DNA from 3 places in the Mesorhizobium sp. ESP-6-2 genome. Region 2 is predicted to be linked to each of the others. Evidence: riboswitches for the same ligand, from Rfam matches in the RefSeq annotation. Region 2 holds a riboswitch; each other region holds the start of a gene.

Evidence for each region. Region 2 has a riboswitch for cobalamin ahead of bluB (5,6-dimethylbenzimidazole synthase). Riboswitches for the same ligand answer to the same signal wherever they lie in the genome.
Region 1: another riboswitch for cobalamin. It lies ahead of LB532_RS07595 (DUF1636 family protein); the one in region 2 lies ahead of bluB (5,6-dimethylbenzimidazole synthase).
Region 3: another riboswitch for cobalamin. It lies ahead of LB532_RS07765 (CbtB domain-containing protein); the one in region 2 lies ahead of bluB (5,6-dimethylbenzimidazole synthase).

The regions. Positions count from the first base shown of each region.
Region 1 is NZ_JAIUGT010000002.1:491,928-496,826, forward strand. It holds gene cobN (cobaltochelatase subunit CobN) at 1-675, opposite strand, end outside; gene cobW (cobalamin biosynthesis protein CobW) at 692-1,744, opposite strand; gene LB532_RS07595 (DUF1636 family protein) at 1,747-2,193, opposite strand; cobalamin riboswitch at 2,231-2,435, opposite strand; gene LB532_RS07600 (winged helix-turn-helix domain-containing protein) at 2,465-3,664, opposite strand; gene LB532_RS07605 (NADH-quinone oxidoreductase subunit A) at 3,997-4,362, shown strand; gene LB532_RS07610 (NuoB/complex I 20 kDa subunit family protein) at 4,353-4,899, shown strand, end outside.
Region 2 is NZ_JAIUGT010000004.1:213,618-218,516, forward strand. It holds gene LB532_RS13500 (pirin family protein) at 1-115, opposite strand, end outside; gene LB532_RS13505 (DUF2277 domain-containing protein) at 156-422, opposite strand; gene LB532_RS13510 (exodeoxyribonuclease VII small subunit) at 521-772, opposite strand; gene LB532_RS13515 (histone deacetylase family protein) at 776-1,702, opposite strand; cobalamin riboswitch at 1,825-2,005, shown strand; gene bluB (5,6-dimethylbenzimidazole synthase) at 2,054-2,806, shown strand; gene LB532_RS13525 (TetR/AcrR family transcriptional regulator) at 2,892-3,497, opposite strand; gene LB532_RS13530 (MFS transporter) at 3,618-4,841, shown strand; gene ribB (3,4-dihydroxy-2-butanone-4-phosphate synthase) at 4,893-4,899, opposite strand, start outside.
Region 3 is NZ_JAIUGT010000002.1:526,189-531,087, reverse strand. It holds gene cbiB (adenosylcobinamide-phosphate synthase CbiB) at 1-78, shown strand, start outside; gene cobO (cob(I)yrinic acid a,c-diamide adenosyltransferase) at 115-729, opposite strand; gene cobU (bifunctional adenosylcobinamide kinase/adenosylcobinamide-phosphate guanylyltransferase) at 731-1,246, opposite strand; gene LB532_RS07770 (CbtA family protein) at 1,239-2,036, opposite strand; gene LB532_RS07765 (CbtB domain-containing protein) at 2,052-2,231, opposite strand; cobalamin riboswitch at 2,267-2,463, opposite strand; gene LB532_RS07760 (aromatic ring-hydroxylating oxygenase subunit alpha) at 2,598-3,767, shown strand; gene LB532_RS07755 (MFS transporter) at 3,771-4,899, opposite strand, start outside.

The sequences.
Region 1 (4,899 bases), on a different contig from region 2:
CGCAGGGCCGGGTGGGGTCGGTGCGACTGGGTTCGGCGCCTCTTTAAGTCGGCGCACTTCAGAGGCGACCCCACCCCCGGCCTGCGCCCGAACCCTTCCCTCGAGCGGGAAGGGGACGACGCCGCGACCTGGCTCGTAGTAACCCGCCTTCGGCACGCTTACCGGCTCGGCTGCTATCGCATCAGACCCCGCCAACCGCGCCAGCCTGCGCACCAGGGCGCTCATATTGGCCGGGCCGCCCTCGCGGAAATAATTGAGCAGCCCGTCCAGTTCCTCGCGCGGCAGCGTCGAGGCTTCGATCAGCCTGATATCCTCGTCGTGGCTCTCGCCGGGAAGCAGTGCCAGCTTTATGCCGCGCTCGCGGGCAACCGCGGCCAACTGGTCGCAGCCGTAGCGCCACCACTCGTAACCGCCGAGAATACGCACCAGGATGATTTTGGCGTGACGGGCGACGCTGTCGATCCAGAGGTCGACGGACATGGGGTGGCGCAGGTCGCGGAGCGCGGCCAGCCGCATCGTGGGCAGCCGATCGGCGTCGCCTTTCCAGGCCGCCGCCAATCCGGCTAGGTCGCTGTCGGTGAAGGACAGCGCCACCATATCCGCCGGCGTCTGCCGCAGATCGACCGGCTCGGCGAGATCGTCGAGCGAGGCGGATGTGGTGGCGAGGATGTGCATCGCGGTCGCTGTTGCGTCAGCCGGCGAGTATACGCTCGATCGCCGGGCGGTTCAGCCCCTTGAGGCCGATGACGACCAGGCGCGAGCGGCGGTCGTCGTCAGCCGTCCAGGCGCGGTCGTAGTAATGATTGACGCGCGGACCGACCGCCTGCAGCAACAGGCGCATCGGCTTGCCGCCGACCTCGACGAAGCCTTTCACCCGCAGCACGTTTTCCTGTTCGGCCGCGGTGGCGACGCGCTTTGCCAGGTCGTCCGGATTGGCGATCGAGGGGATGTCGACGATAAACGTATCGAAGTCGTCGTGCTCGTGGTCGAAGGCGCCGTCATGATGGGACTTGCGGTTCTCGATGTCGTCCTCGACGGCGAGGCCCAGCCCGAGCAGCACGGACGGATCGACCTTGCCATGAGCTGTCGGCACGACCTTCACGGCGCGGGCGGAGTGTTCGCCAATGACGGCGTTGGCGCGAGCCGAACCTGCGGCATCCATCAGGTCGCTCTTCGACAGGATGATGAGGTCGGCGCAGGCGATCTGGTCCTCGAACACCTCCTCGATGGGATCGTCGTGGTCCAGTGTCTGGTCCTGCGCGCGTTGCGCCTGCAGGGCGTCCATGTCGTTGGCGACGCGCCCCTCGGCGAGTGCCGGACCGTCGACCACGGCGATCACGCCGTCGACTGTCACCCGGCTCTTCACCGTCGGCCACTGGAATGCCTGGACCAGCGGCTTGGGCAGAGCCAAGCCTGAGGTCTCGATCAGGATGTGGTCGACCTTCGGCGTCAGCGACAGGATCTGGTCGAGCGCCGGGACGAAATCGTCGGCGACGGTGCAGCAGATGCAGCCATTGGCCAGTTCGACGATGTTTTCCTCCGGGCAGGTGTCGATGCCGCAGCCCTTCAGGATCTCGCCGTCGATGCCGATGTCTCCGAATTCGTTGACGATGATGGCGATACGCCTGCCGCCCGCGTTTTCCAGTAGATGGCGGACCAGCGTGGTCTTGCCGGACCCCAGGAAGCCGGTGACGACGGTACAGGGGACGCGGGAGAGAGTGGCGGCGGAAACTGCGGCGGTCATGATCAGTCCTTCAGCATGTCGAGGGGAGGAATGCGGGCAACGAGGCCGCGCTTGAGGGAATCCGGACGGCCGCGCCACGGAATGAGGCCGTCGGTCGAAGAGGCGAAGAGTTTCGCGCCGGTGACGAGATCGGCGCCGCTGGCGATGTTTAGGTCGCCGAAGACATAACTCCAGCAGCCGTCGCGAAGAATCGCGGCACTGAGGCGGCGCTTGCAATTGCCGAGGCATTCGACGGTGCGGACGCGGACATTGTCGGCCGTTGCGGCTTGGCGCGTGTCTTGAGCCAAAACTTCGCCGGCGCGGGGATGGGCGTCGGAACCGGTCTCATCGCGGCAGGAAGCGCAGACGATGATGGTGACGCCGGCCAAGGCCTCGCTATCGCCAGACAAGTCGCTATCGCCAGACAAAATGTCCGCTGTTTCAGCCGGGAAACTGCTGTCGCGTTCCAAATCGGGCTCCTTGCCCGGAAAACCCGCCGGGCGATCGGATTCTTATGTCTCAGACGGCAGGTCTCCTGGCTCGCGGGTCATCGCCTTCGTGCCGCCTTCCCGGGACCGTCCCAGTGGTTTTCGGCCTTGGCTCGTCGCTTACAGTTGCGGGGACAGCCGCGGATTTGAAATCGAGATTTCGCACCGCATTCCCTCTTGGCTCCTCCCTTTGCCGAGAGGAGACCGTCTCGATGGGATTTAGGCTCTTGCGGGCGGCGGTGTCAACGCGCGTCTACGACACGGCAATGTCGGCGAGCGGCTGCCCAAGGTCGCCGGCGGGCGTAATCTCAATCCGTTCGAGGCCGAGCCAGCCCTGCATCTGCGTCAATTCCTGGAAGAGTTGCGCGGCGGTTTCAGGCGGCGCGCTGGGCTCGGCATAGGCCGCGTGGACGCGTAGCACGCCGGCCGGCCGGTCGGCCTTGAGGTCGACGCGCGCCACGATCCTGTCGCCGAGCAGGAAGGGCAGGACGTAATAACCGTATTGCCGCTTTTCGGCAGGGGTGTAGATTTCTATGCGGTAGTGGAAATCGAACAGCCGCTCCGTGCGCGAGCGCTCGAAGACCACCGGATCGAACGGCGCCAGCAGGGCGCGGGCGTCGATCCTGCGGGGAATGCGGGCCTCCTTGTGGAGGTAAGCCGGTTTGTTCCAATCCTCGACACGCACCGGCACCAGCTCGCCTGTTTCAACCAGTTCCTCCAGCCGGCCCTTCATGTCGGCCGGCGACAAGCGAAAGTAGTCGCGCAGGTCGCTCGCTGTCGCGACGCCATGGGCGCGGGCGGAGATCCGCAGCAATTCCCGATGCGCGTCCTCGGCTGATGGCACCGGCAGATCGAGGATTGCCTGCGGCAGCACGCGCTCGGGCAGATCATAGAAGCGTTCGAAGCCACGGCGATGCGCGGTGGTGATGCGTCCTGCCCAGAACAGCCATTCGAAGGCATGCTTGGCGTGGCTCCAGCCCCACCAGCCGCCGGATCCCTTTTGGCCTTCGAACGCGGACGCGGCGATCGGACCGCGTTCTGCGACCTCGCGGTAGATCTCTTCTATATAGGCGGCGTGCTCGCGCCCCCATTTGGCCAGTCCCAGGTACATTTCATCGCCGCGCTCGGCGCGCTGCATGCGCCAACGCATCAACGGATAGGTCTCGACCGGCAGGAAGGAAGCCTCGTGCGCCCAGTATTCGAAAACCGTGCGCTTGCGCGTGACGGCGGCGTTGTCGAGCAAGGCGAACGGGTAGGGGCCAAGGCGCGAATAGAGCGGCATGTAATGAGCGCGCACCACCGCGCTGACGGAATCGATCTGCAGCAGGCCGGTACGCGAGAGCACGCGGGCGAAGTGGCGTCGGTCGGGCGTGCCGGCTGGGCGGGGATCAGTGAACCCTTGGGCGGCGAGCGCGATGCGCCGGGCCATGGCGAGCGAGATCTTTTCCTTCATTCGGATGCGACTCTGAGGCGTGTTGAGCGTCGTTCGGACAGTTGATTCCAGCGATGCTAGCAGGGTTTTGTCGGCAATTCTGTCAGGAGAGAAAAGTGGAGTAAAAAGCGAAGGAAATCAGACAGGAGCGGATCGGACCAGTTTCTTCCCTTATGCCGTCCAGGCCGGTGTTTTGAACAAGGTTTGACTTGCTTCGCCGGAAGCGCTGCGCTAACCCTCGCCGCGTTGCAGCAAAGGCCCCTTAAAACGGTTCAGCGGTTAAACTGTCACGCTTCCGCAATAGGGTCTGGTGCTGTAATCAAAATGGATTGGCGCCAACGGAAAGCCGCAGCATGAACGCACTTCTCGGTTCGTACCTGCCCATCGTCCTGTTTATCGCAGTGGCGGCGGCTGTCGGCGTTGCGCTTATCGTGGCGCCGTTCCTGGTGGCCTATCGCAATCCCGACCCGGAAAAGCTTTCCGCCTACGAATGCGGGTTCAACTCGTTCGATGACGCCCGCATGAAGTTCGACATCCGCTTCTACCTGGTGTCGATCCTGTTCATCATCTTCGACCTGGAAGTGGCCTTCCTGTTTCCGTGGGCGGTGTCGTTCTCGAAAATCGGCATGCTCGGTTTCTGGTCGATGATGGTGTTCTTGGCAGTGCTGACCATCGGCTTTGCCTATGAATGGAAAAAAGGAGCGCTCGAATGGGATTGAGCGACAGTTCCGGCACGCTCGTCGCGCCGAAGCCCAAGGGTCTGATCGATCCCAATACCGGCAGGCCGGTTGGGTCCGATGATCCGTTCTTCCTCGAAATCAACAACGAACTCGCCGACAAGGGTTTTCTCGTCACCTCGACCGAAGCGCTGATCACCTGGGCGCGCAGCGGCTCGCTGATGTTCATGACCTTCGGCCTCGCCTGCTGCGCCGTCGAGATGATCCACACCTCGATGCCGCGCTACGATTCGGAGCGGTTCGGTGTTGCCCCTCGCGCGTCTCCGCGCCAGTCCGACATCATGATCGTCGCCGGCACGCTGACCAACAAGATGGCCCCGGCGCTGCGCAAGGTCTACGACCAGATGCCGGAACCGCGCTACGTCATCTCGATGGGCTCCTGCGCCAATGGCGGCGGCTATTACCACTATTCCTATTCGGTGGTGCGCGGCTGCGACCGCATCGTGCCGGTCGACATCTATGTGCCCGGCTGTCCGCCAAGCGCCGAAGCGCTGCTCTATGGCATTCTTCTGCTCCAGA
Region 2 (4,899 bases):
CACGGCGAACCTGAAAACCGCCAATGTCCTTGGCGTTCGGAATGACCATCAATTCGATCTGGTCGCTGGCAAAGGCGTCGCCTATTTCGGGGTCCTTCCCGGGGAAGAAGCTCATGAACTCTCCTTGTCAGCGGTCGATGGCTGCTTTGGGCAGATCAGGCAAAGCGGATCGCCGCCTTCGCCCGCAGCTTGGCCGCAACCTCCTCGCGATTGCGCGGATGCTGGTTGGTTTCAAGCGAATCGAGAAGCTCGCGCGCCGACGCCGCGATAGCCTCGACGGCATGGTCGAAGGCATGCTGGTTCTGCTTCGAGGGCCGCGTCGTTCCGCTCAGCTTGCGGACGAACTGAAGGGCTGCATCGCGCACCTCGTCATCGGTTGCCGGCGGATCAAAATTGAACAGGGTCTTGATGTTTCTGCACATCGCTTCCGTATCTCCTCTTGTCCTGGAGCCGTTTCAATCGGGACGCGTTCTATCCTCAATCATGATCGTGTCAAAAACCAGAGAGACGGCTGCATGCCTCAATCCGCGTCCAGCGGCTCCGTCCCGATCGGCTTGCCGTCGCGGGACAGCCTGATCTTCTCCACCTTGTCCTCGGCCGCCTTGAGCAGCCGGTCGCAATGCACCTTCAGCGCCTCGCCGCGCTCGTAGATCCTGATCGACTGGTCGAGCGGCACATCGCCACGCTCCAGATCATCGACGATCTTCTCCAGCGCGTCGAGAGCCTGTTCGAAGCTCATCGCCTTGACGTCTTCGTTGGTTTCACCAGCCATCATTCATCCTTTCATCAGTCGCCCGACATGGGCGGCGACCGAAAATGCCAATCCTTGCAGATCGTAGCCGCCCTCGAGCAGGCTGACGAGCCGGTTGCCGCTGTGGCGCGCCGCGCGCTGCATGAGTTGGCCGGTGGCCCAGTCGAAATCATCCTCGGTCAGGTTGATCTCGGCCAGTGGGTCGCGATGATGCGCGTCGAAGCCGGCCGAAATAATGATCAGGTCGGGTGCAAAATTGTCGAGCGAGGGCAGCACGCGCGACAGGAAGGCGTCGCGGAACGCCTCGCTGCCGGTCTGCGGCGCAAGCGGCGCGTTGATGATGTTGCCGGCGCCGGTTTCGTTCTTTGCTCCGGTGCCCGGGTAGAGCGGCATCTGGTGGGTCGAACAATAAAGCACGGACGGATCGTCCCAGAAAATATCCTGCGTGCCGTTGCCGTGATGCACGTCCCAGTCGACGATGGCGACACGTTCGATATCGTGTTTGCGCTGTGCATAACGTGCGGCGATGGCCGCCGTGTTGAACAGGCAGAAGCCCATTGCCGTCGCTTTCTCCGCATGATGGCCGGGCGGCCGGGCGGCGACGAAAACGTTGTCTGCCCTGCCGGCAAAGACGTCGTCGACGGCGGCATTGGCGGCGCCGATCGCGGTGATCGCCGCTTGCCAGCTCTTCGGGCTGGCCGTTGTGTCGGCATCGATGCGGGCGATGCCCGTCTCGGGAATGGCGGCGCGTACCCGCTCGACGAAATCCCCGGGATGCGCATAGAGAATGGTGGCCTCGTCGCCTTGTGGCGCCTCGAGGCGGTCGAGCGCGGCAAAAGCCTCCTCGTCGAGCACGCGCTCGATGGCGCGCAAGCGGTCCGGCCGCTCCGGATGGCCGGGTGGCGTGATGTGCTCGAGGAAGATCGGATGGGTGTAGAGACGAGTGGCCATGCTCCCTATCTAGTGCCCCGGCGCGGCGATGGCCATGCGTTGCGGCCTGATGGCTGGGGAAAATCGCGCCTGCGTCCATTCGCGTCGCCGCGGGCGATTGGCGGCGCGGAGGCTTCGTCGTAAAGTCCCGGCCACTGCCTGGTGCCCGCCGCGAGCGGGAGAATCGGGAACACGGTTTGATACCGTGGCGTGCCCAACGCTGTAAGGGGGACCGCGCCGGTAAATGCCACTGTCGATGACGGGAAGGCGCCGGATGCGGGTTGATCCCGAGCCAGAAGACCGGCCTGGCAGGCATCGTCATCCGCATGGTCAGGCGGACGGCAGTTGATTGCAATCGCAAGGGGACAAGCGATGCCGGACGAGATGACCATCCCCGTGGGTGACGGATTCGACCAGATGGCGCGCGATGCGGTCTACCGCGCCATGTTCACGCGGCGCGATGTCCGCAGCCATTTTACATCAGAGGCCGTCGATGACGAGGTGCTGGCGCGGCTGCTGCTTGCCGCCCATCACGCGCCATCGGTCGGCTTCATGCAGCCATGGAATTTCATCGTCATTCGTGGCACCGAACGACGGGAACAGGTGCGCGCCCTGTTCCTGGCGGCGCGCGAGCAGGAATTGCCCGCTATCGAGGAAGAGCGGCGGGCGCTCTACCGCAAGCTCAAGCTGGAAGGCATCTGCGAAAGCGCGCTCAATATCTGCATCACCTGCGACCGGCGACGCTCACAGGGTTCACCGCTGGGACGCTGGCACAATCCCGAGATGGATCTCTACAGCACGGTCTGCGCGGTGCAGAATTTCTGGCTGGCGGCACGCGCCGAAGGGGTCGGGGTCGGCTGGGTCAGCATTATCGAGGCGCAGGCGTTGAAAGACCTTCTGTCGATTCCCGAGCATGTGACGCCGGTGGCCTATCTCTGTGTCGGCCGCGTCTCCGAGTTCGCGCCGAAACCGGACCTCGAAACACATGGCTGGGGTCGACGACTGCCGCTGCCCGAGCTGATCATGAGCGAGACGTTTTGCGGACAGGGCGAAGTGCCGCTCAAGTCAACGATCGCCCGCCTCAAGGCGGCAACACGGGAAAAATCTGGCAAACCCTTGATTTGATTGCCGACACGGCATGCGCAGCGCTGCCGGCGGCCTGCGCCTTGTCCTGAGCATCTGAACCTGGAAGCACCTCGGCTATCCGCCTTCAGGCGGCTCCGGTATCCTTCCTCAACAATCCTTCGAGCAGTTGCTTGAATGCCGCTACCACGGTCTTTGATGTCGCTTCCGGGTCGTTCGAATTGGCGATCCGCTGCGCCGCCTGACTGCTCGCCCCGTTGATTAGCCGCGCCGCGGTCTCAGGGTCGACGCTTGGGACCACCACCCCGTCCCCTTGCAGCATCGTCAGATGATCGGTCATGGAAGCGACGCAGGCATTGGCGTTCGGCCATTGCGCGGGGTCCCCCAGCACGGCCGGACCGTCCCGGAACATGATGCGCTGGATTTCCGGCTCCAGCGCCATTTCGATGTAGCTCGTGCATTCGTCGACGAAGCTTTGCCAGCGGGTCGGTGCTTTCGCTGCAACCTCATTCACCCGTGCCGCCATCTCGGCGTCGATCTCGGCGATGACCGCCTGCAAGAGCCCCTTCTTGTGGCCGAAATGATGATAGAGCGCACCGCGCGTCAGTCCTGCCGATGCGGTGAAATCGTCCATCGACGCTTCGGCATAGCCGATCGTTCCGAAGGCATGCCGGGCCGCGGCAATCAATTTGGCGCGGGTTTCGGCGATCATTTCCTTGCGAGGCTTGTGCATTTCTTCTGGCCTTATGCACATACGTTCCGTATGCCAATTGACATACGCAGCGTATGATCTATCTAGTGTTCATACGCATCGTATGTAATTTCCGAATCGCCTTTTGTCGAGGAACGGACCATGCAAAATCCCTACTCCGAGATCTTTCGATCCCCTGGCGCCAAGGGCTTTGCCGCTGCCGGCTTCATGGCGCGCCTGCCGATCGCCATGGCGCCGATCGGCATCGTGGCGATGCTGTCGCAGACGCGTGGCGAATACTGGCTGGCGGGTGCCGTCTCGGCGACATTCGCGCTGGCCAACGCTTTCCTGGCGCCGCAGATCTCCAGGCTGGTCGACCGCCTCGGCCAGACACGGATCGTCGTGCCCACCACCATCGTCTCCGTGGCGGCATTCCTGCTGCTGATTGCGTCGGCCAACCAGGATTGGCCGGTATGGACATTGTTCGTGTCGGCGCTGCTGGCCGCGGCCATGCCCAGCATGCCGGCAATGGTGCGCGCGCGCTGGACCGAGCTTTTTCGCGGCCGGCCGGAGATGAACACCGCCTTCGCCTTCGAATCGGCGGCCGACGAGCTGGTCTATATCGCCGGTGCGTCGCTGTCGGTGGGCCTCAGTGCGGCGCTGTTTCCGGAAGCAGGCATGCTGGCGAGCACTTTGTTTCTCGCCTTGGGCTCCATAGCGTTCATTCTGCAGCGATCGACCGAACCAAGAGTGCGGCCGGCGGACCATGGTTCGGCCGGCTCGGCGATCCGCCTGCGGCCGGTACAGATCATCACCTTCGCCCTGATCTTCATCGGCGCGACCTTCGCGACGACGGAAGTGAGCACCGTGGCGATCACCAAGGAGTTCGGCCAAGCCGGTGCCGCAAGCCTGGTGATCGGCGTTTATGCGCTGGGATCGTTCGTGTTGGGCATCGTGGTCGGCGCACTCAACCTCAAGACGCCGCTACAGCGCCAGCTGGCCGTGGCGGTCGCGATCATCGCGGTCAGCACGCTTTTGCCGCTCACCGCCGACAGCGTGCCGCTGCTGGCGGTGACCGTCTTCATCAGCGGCGTGGCGATCTCGCCGACTTTCATCACAGCATTTGGCCTGATCGAACGGCATGTGCCGGAAGCGATGCTGACCGAGGGCATCACCTGGGTGACAACGGGAATCGGCATCGGCATGGCGCTGGGCTCTTTCGCCGCCGGCGCCGTGGTGGATGCGTTCGGCGCCCAGAACGGGTTCTGGGTCTCGGTGGTCGCGGGCGGCATCGCGCTGGTCACGGTGCTGCTCGGCCAACGCAGCCTTGCCACTCACAAATGCGAGCTGGATGGGTGTGAAGCGGCCGTCGTTGCCGCGGAATGATCCATGACGCGTCCGGTTCAGCGGATCGGACGCTACTGCCGCCGTCGAACTTCAGAGA
Region 3 (4,899 bases), on a different contig from region 2:
AAACTTTATCGTGTCGCCGACTGCCTGTTGATCGCGCTGTGCGGGGTGATTTCGGTCGTTGTCATGGTTGTGACCTAACCTTACCCTCCCCCTTGTGGGGAGGGTAAGGAACGCTCAGAACTCGATCCCCTGCTGCGCCTTCACGCCCGCCGCGAAATGGTGCTTGGTCAGCCCCATCTCGGTGACCAGGTCGGCCGCCTCGACCAGCGCCGGCTTGGCGTTGCGACCGGTGACGACGACATGCAGGCCCTCGCGGCGCGCCTTCAGCGCGGCAACCACCTTCTCCAGATCGAGATACTCGTAGCGCAGCGCGATGTTGAGTTCGTCGAGCACGACGAGACTGATCGACGGATCGGCCATCAGCTCCAGCGCCTTGGCCCAGGCGGCCTCGGCCGCCGCGATGTCGCGCTTCAGATCCTGCGTCTCCCAGGTGAACCCCTCGCCCATCGCGTGCCAGACGACGCGGTCGCCGAATGCGGCGAAGGCCTCCTTCTCACCCGTATGCCATTTGCCCTTGATGAACTGGACGACGCCGACGCGCTTGCCGTAGCCGAGCATGCGCAGCGCCAAGCCGAAGGCAGCCGTGGTCTTGCCCTTACCCGGGCCGGTGTTGACGATCAGCAGTCCCTTTTCGACCGTCTTGCTCGCCACCTCGGCATCCTGCACCGCCTTGCGCTTGGCCATCTTGGCGCGGTGGCGCTCTTCGTCCTTTTCGTCGATGTCGGTCATGTCACTTCACCTTGAGCGGCAGCCCCGCCACCATCAGCAGCACTATGTCGGCAATCGCGGCGACCTGCTGGTTGAGGCGGCCGGCGGCGTCGCGGAACCGGCGCGCCAGCGCATTGTCTGGCACGATGCCTTGTCCGACCTCATTGGATACCACGAACCAGGGCCCGCGCGGCCGCGACAGCATGTCAGCCAGCCGCCGGCATTCGCCCTCTACATCATGTTCGGCCAGCATGTGATTGGTCAGCCAGAGCGTCAGGCAGTCGATAAGCACCGGCTGGTCCTCCGGCAAGATCTCCAATGCACCGACAAGGTCGAGCGGTGCATCAATGGTCGTCCAGCCCTCGCCGCGCCGCGACCGGTGCAACGCGATGCGCTGCCGCATCTCGTCGTCATAGGCTTGCGCCGTGGCGATGTAGGTCCATGGCGAAGGCAAGGCCGTCATCAGCGTTTCGGCGTGCGCGCTCTTGCCGGAGCGCGCACCACCGATGATGAAGGTCAGTCTTCCGCGATCAGGCAAAGCTGTCGCGCAGACTCGTCGCGGTGCCGGTGAAGCGTCCACGCACCACGCCGACGGCAGCGCCGAGCACGAGCCAGAAGACTAGGTTGGTCACAGTTACCGCCACCACGAACTGATGATGCAGGCCTTCCGGAATCGGCGTCTCGAAACTGTCGGGCTGCGGCGCGCCGACAATATGCGGCGCGACGATCAACACCACGCCCAGAATCGCCAGCGGCAGCGATTTGCGGAAGGCGATCAGGGCAAGGCCGATCGCCGTTGCCGCCACCGTTGCCGTCCACCAGATCTGGCGCGGCAGAAGCTCGGCGGCAGGCATGGCCGGCAGTTCCGGCGGCAGGCCGAGGCCCGGCGCCAGCGTGAACACGGCAAAGCCGGCCAGTCCCCAGAACACGCCCTGGCGCCAGTTGCCGATGCCGCCGGCGAATTCCGAAACCGCGACCAGGACCAGCGCGAAGCCGATGCCGGTGACGATGTTGGCAAGCACGCTGAAGGCGAAACGCTCGAAGCCGTCGGCCGGCGCCCAGCCTTCCTCTTCAGCCGGAGCAGCTTCAGCGGGTGCCGGCGCCGCGGAGCTCATGGCGTTACCCGCCGGGGCGGCAGCGCTCATGGCGTTGTTGTCGGTCGCGGCCGGTGCGGTATGGTCATGGTGATGGCCGCCGCCGGCCTGTTCGTAGACTTCCGCCTTCAGGATCAACGGCACGGTGGCATAGGCCTGCATGCAGGCGAGAACGACACCGGCCACAAGCCCTGCGATCGCCGCGATGAACACGACGTTGCGAAACAGGTTCATGATGTCAAATCCCTATCAGTGGCAGGGAAACGCCATCGAGTGGCGATAGTCGTGCGCGGCATTGTGGACCGCGTCGATATGCGAGAAACCGACAAAGCCGACGACGAAAATGCCGAGCAGCGCCGCGAGCGCGAGTTGCAAGAGGCGCGACTGCGAGGAGATGGAGGCGCCGAGGGAGACGGAAGCGGTATTCATGTCTTGTCCTTTCACCCTCCACCCGAGGGCATCGAAGTCAGTTTCCTGTCGCCGGCAGGTCTCCTGGCTCGCGGATCAGCGCCCTTCCCCACCTTCCCGAAGAAAATCTTCAGTGGCATATGGAGAGGACTACCGCACACAGTTGCGGGGGCAGCCACGGCATTGGGCAGCAAATCCGCCCGCACCGCATTCCCTCTTGGCTCCAATCGGAACCGACGACGAAGGTGACTATAGGGAAAATCGCCGCATCCGGCAAACCAAATTCCGACGGCGACAAGCGCTTTAGCGCCGTCCGGCCGCTTGCTCCGCTGCAATTGACAATTTCCGTGGCCGGGTGTCGGCTGCCATCCTCACAGGAGGCCAGCCATGCAGCCCGTCCAGAGCCAGCACGCCCCCTACAACGGCCTCACCCGGGCCGAGCCGACATTGCCGTCCTCGGCCTATTGGGATGCGGCGGCCTACCAGCGCGACCTCGACGCCATCTGGTACAGGAACTGGCTGCTCGTCTGCCGTGGGGCCGACCTTGCCCAGCCGCTCGCCTTTCGCACCTTCCGCGTCGGCACCCAGGAGGTCGTCGTGCTGCGCGACGACACCGGCGAGCTACGCGCCTTCCACAACACGTGCCGGCATCGCGGCTCGCAGCTTTGCCAGGAAAGTGCTGGCCGGTTGAAGGCGCGGCTGATCACCTGCCCCTATCACGCATGGTCCTATTCGCTGCGCGGCGATCTCGTACGCGTGCCGTCGAAAACGCTGCCCGAAGGCTTCGACAAGGCGGACCATCCGCTCTATCGCGTCTCGCTGTCGGTCTGGCGCGGCTTCGTCTTCGTCAATCTGGCGGAAGATGCCGCCGGCTCGGCGCACTCATCCTTCGACCAGGCCTCCGGCGATCTCGGCAACTGGCCGCTGGAATCGCTGACATCAGGCCATGTGCTGCGCAAGGTGATGAACTGCAATTGGAAGATCTTCTGGGAAAATTTCAACGAGTGCCTGCATTGCCCCGGCGTCCACAAGGACCTGTCGCGGCTGGTTCCGATCTATGGCCGCGGCCTGATGGGCCGGCATGACGACCCCGAATGGACCCGCCATGCCGACAATGACGCGCCGGAATTTTCCGGCGGGCTGCGGGCGGGTGCCGAGACATGGTCGCGCGACGGCCAGGCGCATGGGCCGGTCTTTTCGGGCCTCACACCGGCCGAGCGCGCCGCCGGCCAGACCTACGCCACCAGCCTGCCCTCTATGTTCATCGTCGGCCACGTCGACTATGTCAGGTCAGTACGGCTGGTGCCGCTTGGCCCCGAGCAGACCGAGTTGACCGCCGAATGGCTGTTCGCGCCCGAGGCGTTGGCCGCCACCGACATCGACAATATCGTCGGCTTCGGCACCCAGGTGCTGGAGGAGGATGCCGCGATCTGCGAGGTCAACCAGAAAGGGCTGCGCTCCATGCGCCACAAGGCCGGCGTGCTGATGCCGGAGGAGTACGACCTTCACCGCTTCCACGACTGGGTGCGCGAACGGCACGCTGCGCTTGTGCCGTAAGCTTCACAGCGACTTCGGCAGATACCGCCAGGTGACATAGCCGCAGACCGCCGCAAGCAGGCCGAGCGTGACGAAAACCGAGCCGAGGCCAAAAAAGGCCAGCACCACTGAATAGACCAGCGGCGGCGTCAGTTCGGAAAAATCGAGATAGGTGCGGTAGACCGCAGCCATCTGCGCGCGCTCGTAAGAACGCACGGAGCGCATGAAGGCGGTCGAGCCCAGCGCGTCGAGCGCGATGGTGAAGAAGGCGCCGCATAGCAGGAAGGCGCCGGTGATGAGCGGCGCGCTTTCGCCGACGGCACCCGCCGCCAGCAGCATCGCCGACATGGCGAAATAGGCAAATGTCATGGTCCTGCGGCCGCCGAAGCGCTTGCCCGCCTTGCCCCAGAAAATCGCCATGAACAAAAGCGCGTTGCCCGCCGAAACCAGAATGCCGCCGGCCAGTTCGCCCTCGCCGGTGATGACCATGAACAGCGGTCCGTAGACGAAGAAGGTCGTCCAGAAGCAGGAGCGGCCGAAGGCGATCAGCCAGGCCAGCCTCAGCCTCGGCTGCGCGACGAAGCGGCCGATATTGGCCAGCGGATTGACCGGGCGCGTCTTGCCCGGCCGGATCGAGGGATTGTCGCCGAGCCGGTAGGTCCAGAACAACGCCAGCAGGGCCAAGGCGAATACGGCGACCGCGCCATGCGCGGCATAGATGCCGAAGCGCGTGTAGAGAAAGATGCCGAGCGTCGGCCCACCCGTCCAGGCAAACATCGACCACGCCATGCGCAGCGATTCGGCCTGCATGAAATCGGTCTTGCGGATGTGGTCCATGATGTAAAGGTTGAGCGTGATCGACAGCGCGCTGGCGCCCATGACACGGCATAGCATGCCGGCCAATTGCCCGGCGAGCGTATGCGTGACGAAGAACAACGAGCCGATCGCCAGCAGGCAGGCGCCCGCCGTGTAGACCCAACGCCGGGCGAAGCGCTGGATCAGCATCGGCATGAACAAGGTCACCGACAGGCCGAGCATCGCCACGATGGTGTAGAGGATCGAGACGATCTGCTCATTGTGGAGGATCTCGTAGGCCTGGATCGGGATGACGCTCGACACCGTGGCGCGAGCGAAGGATTCGACCGCGTAGAGC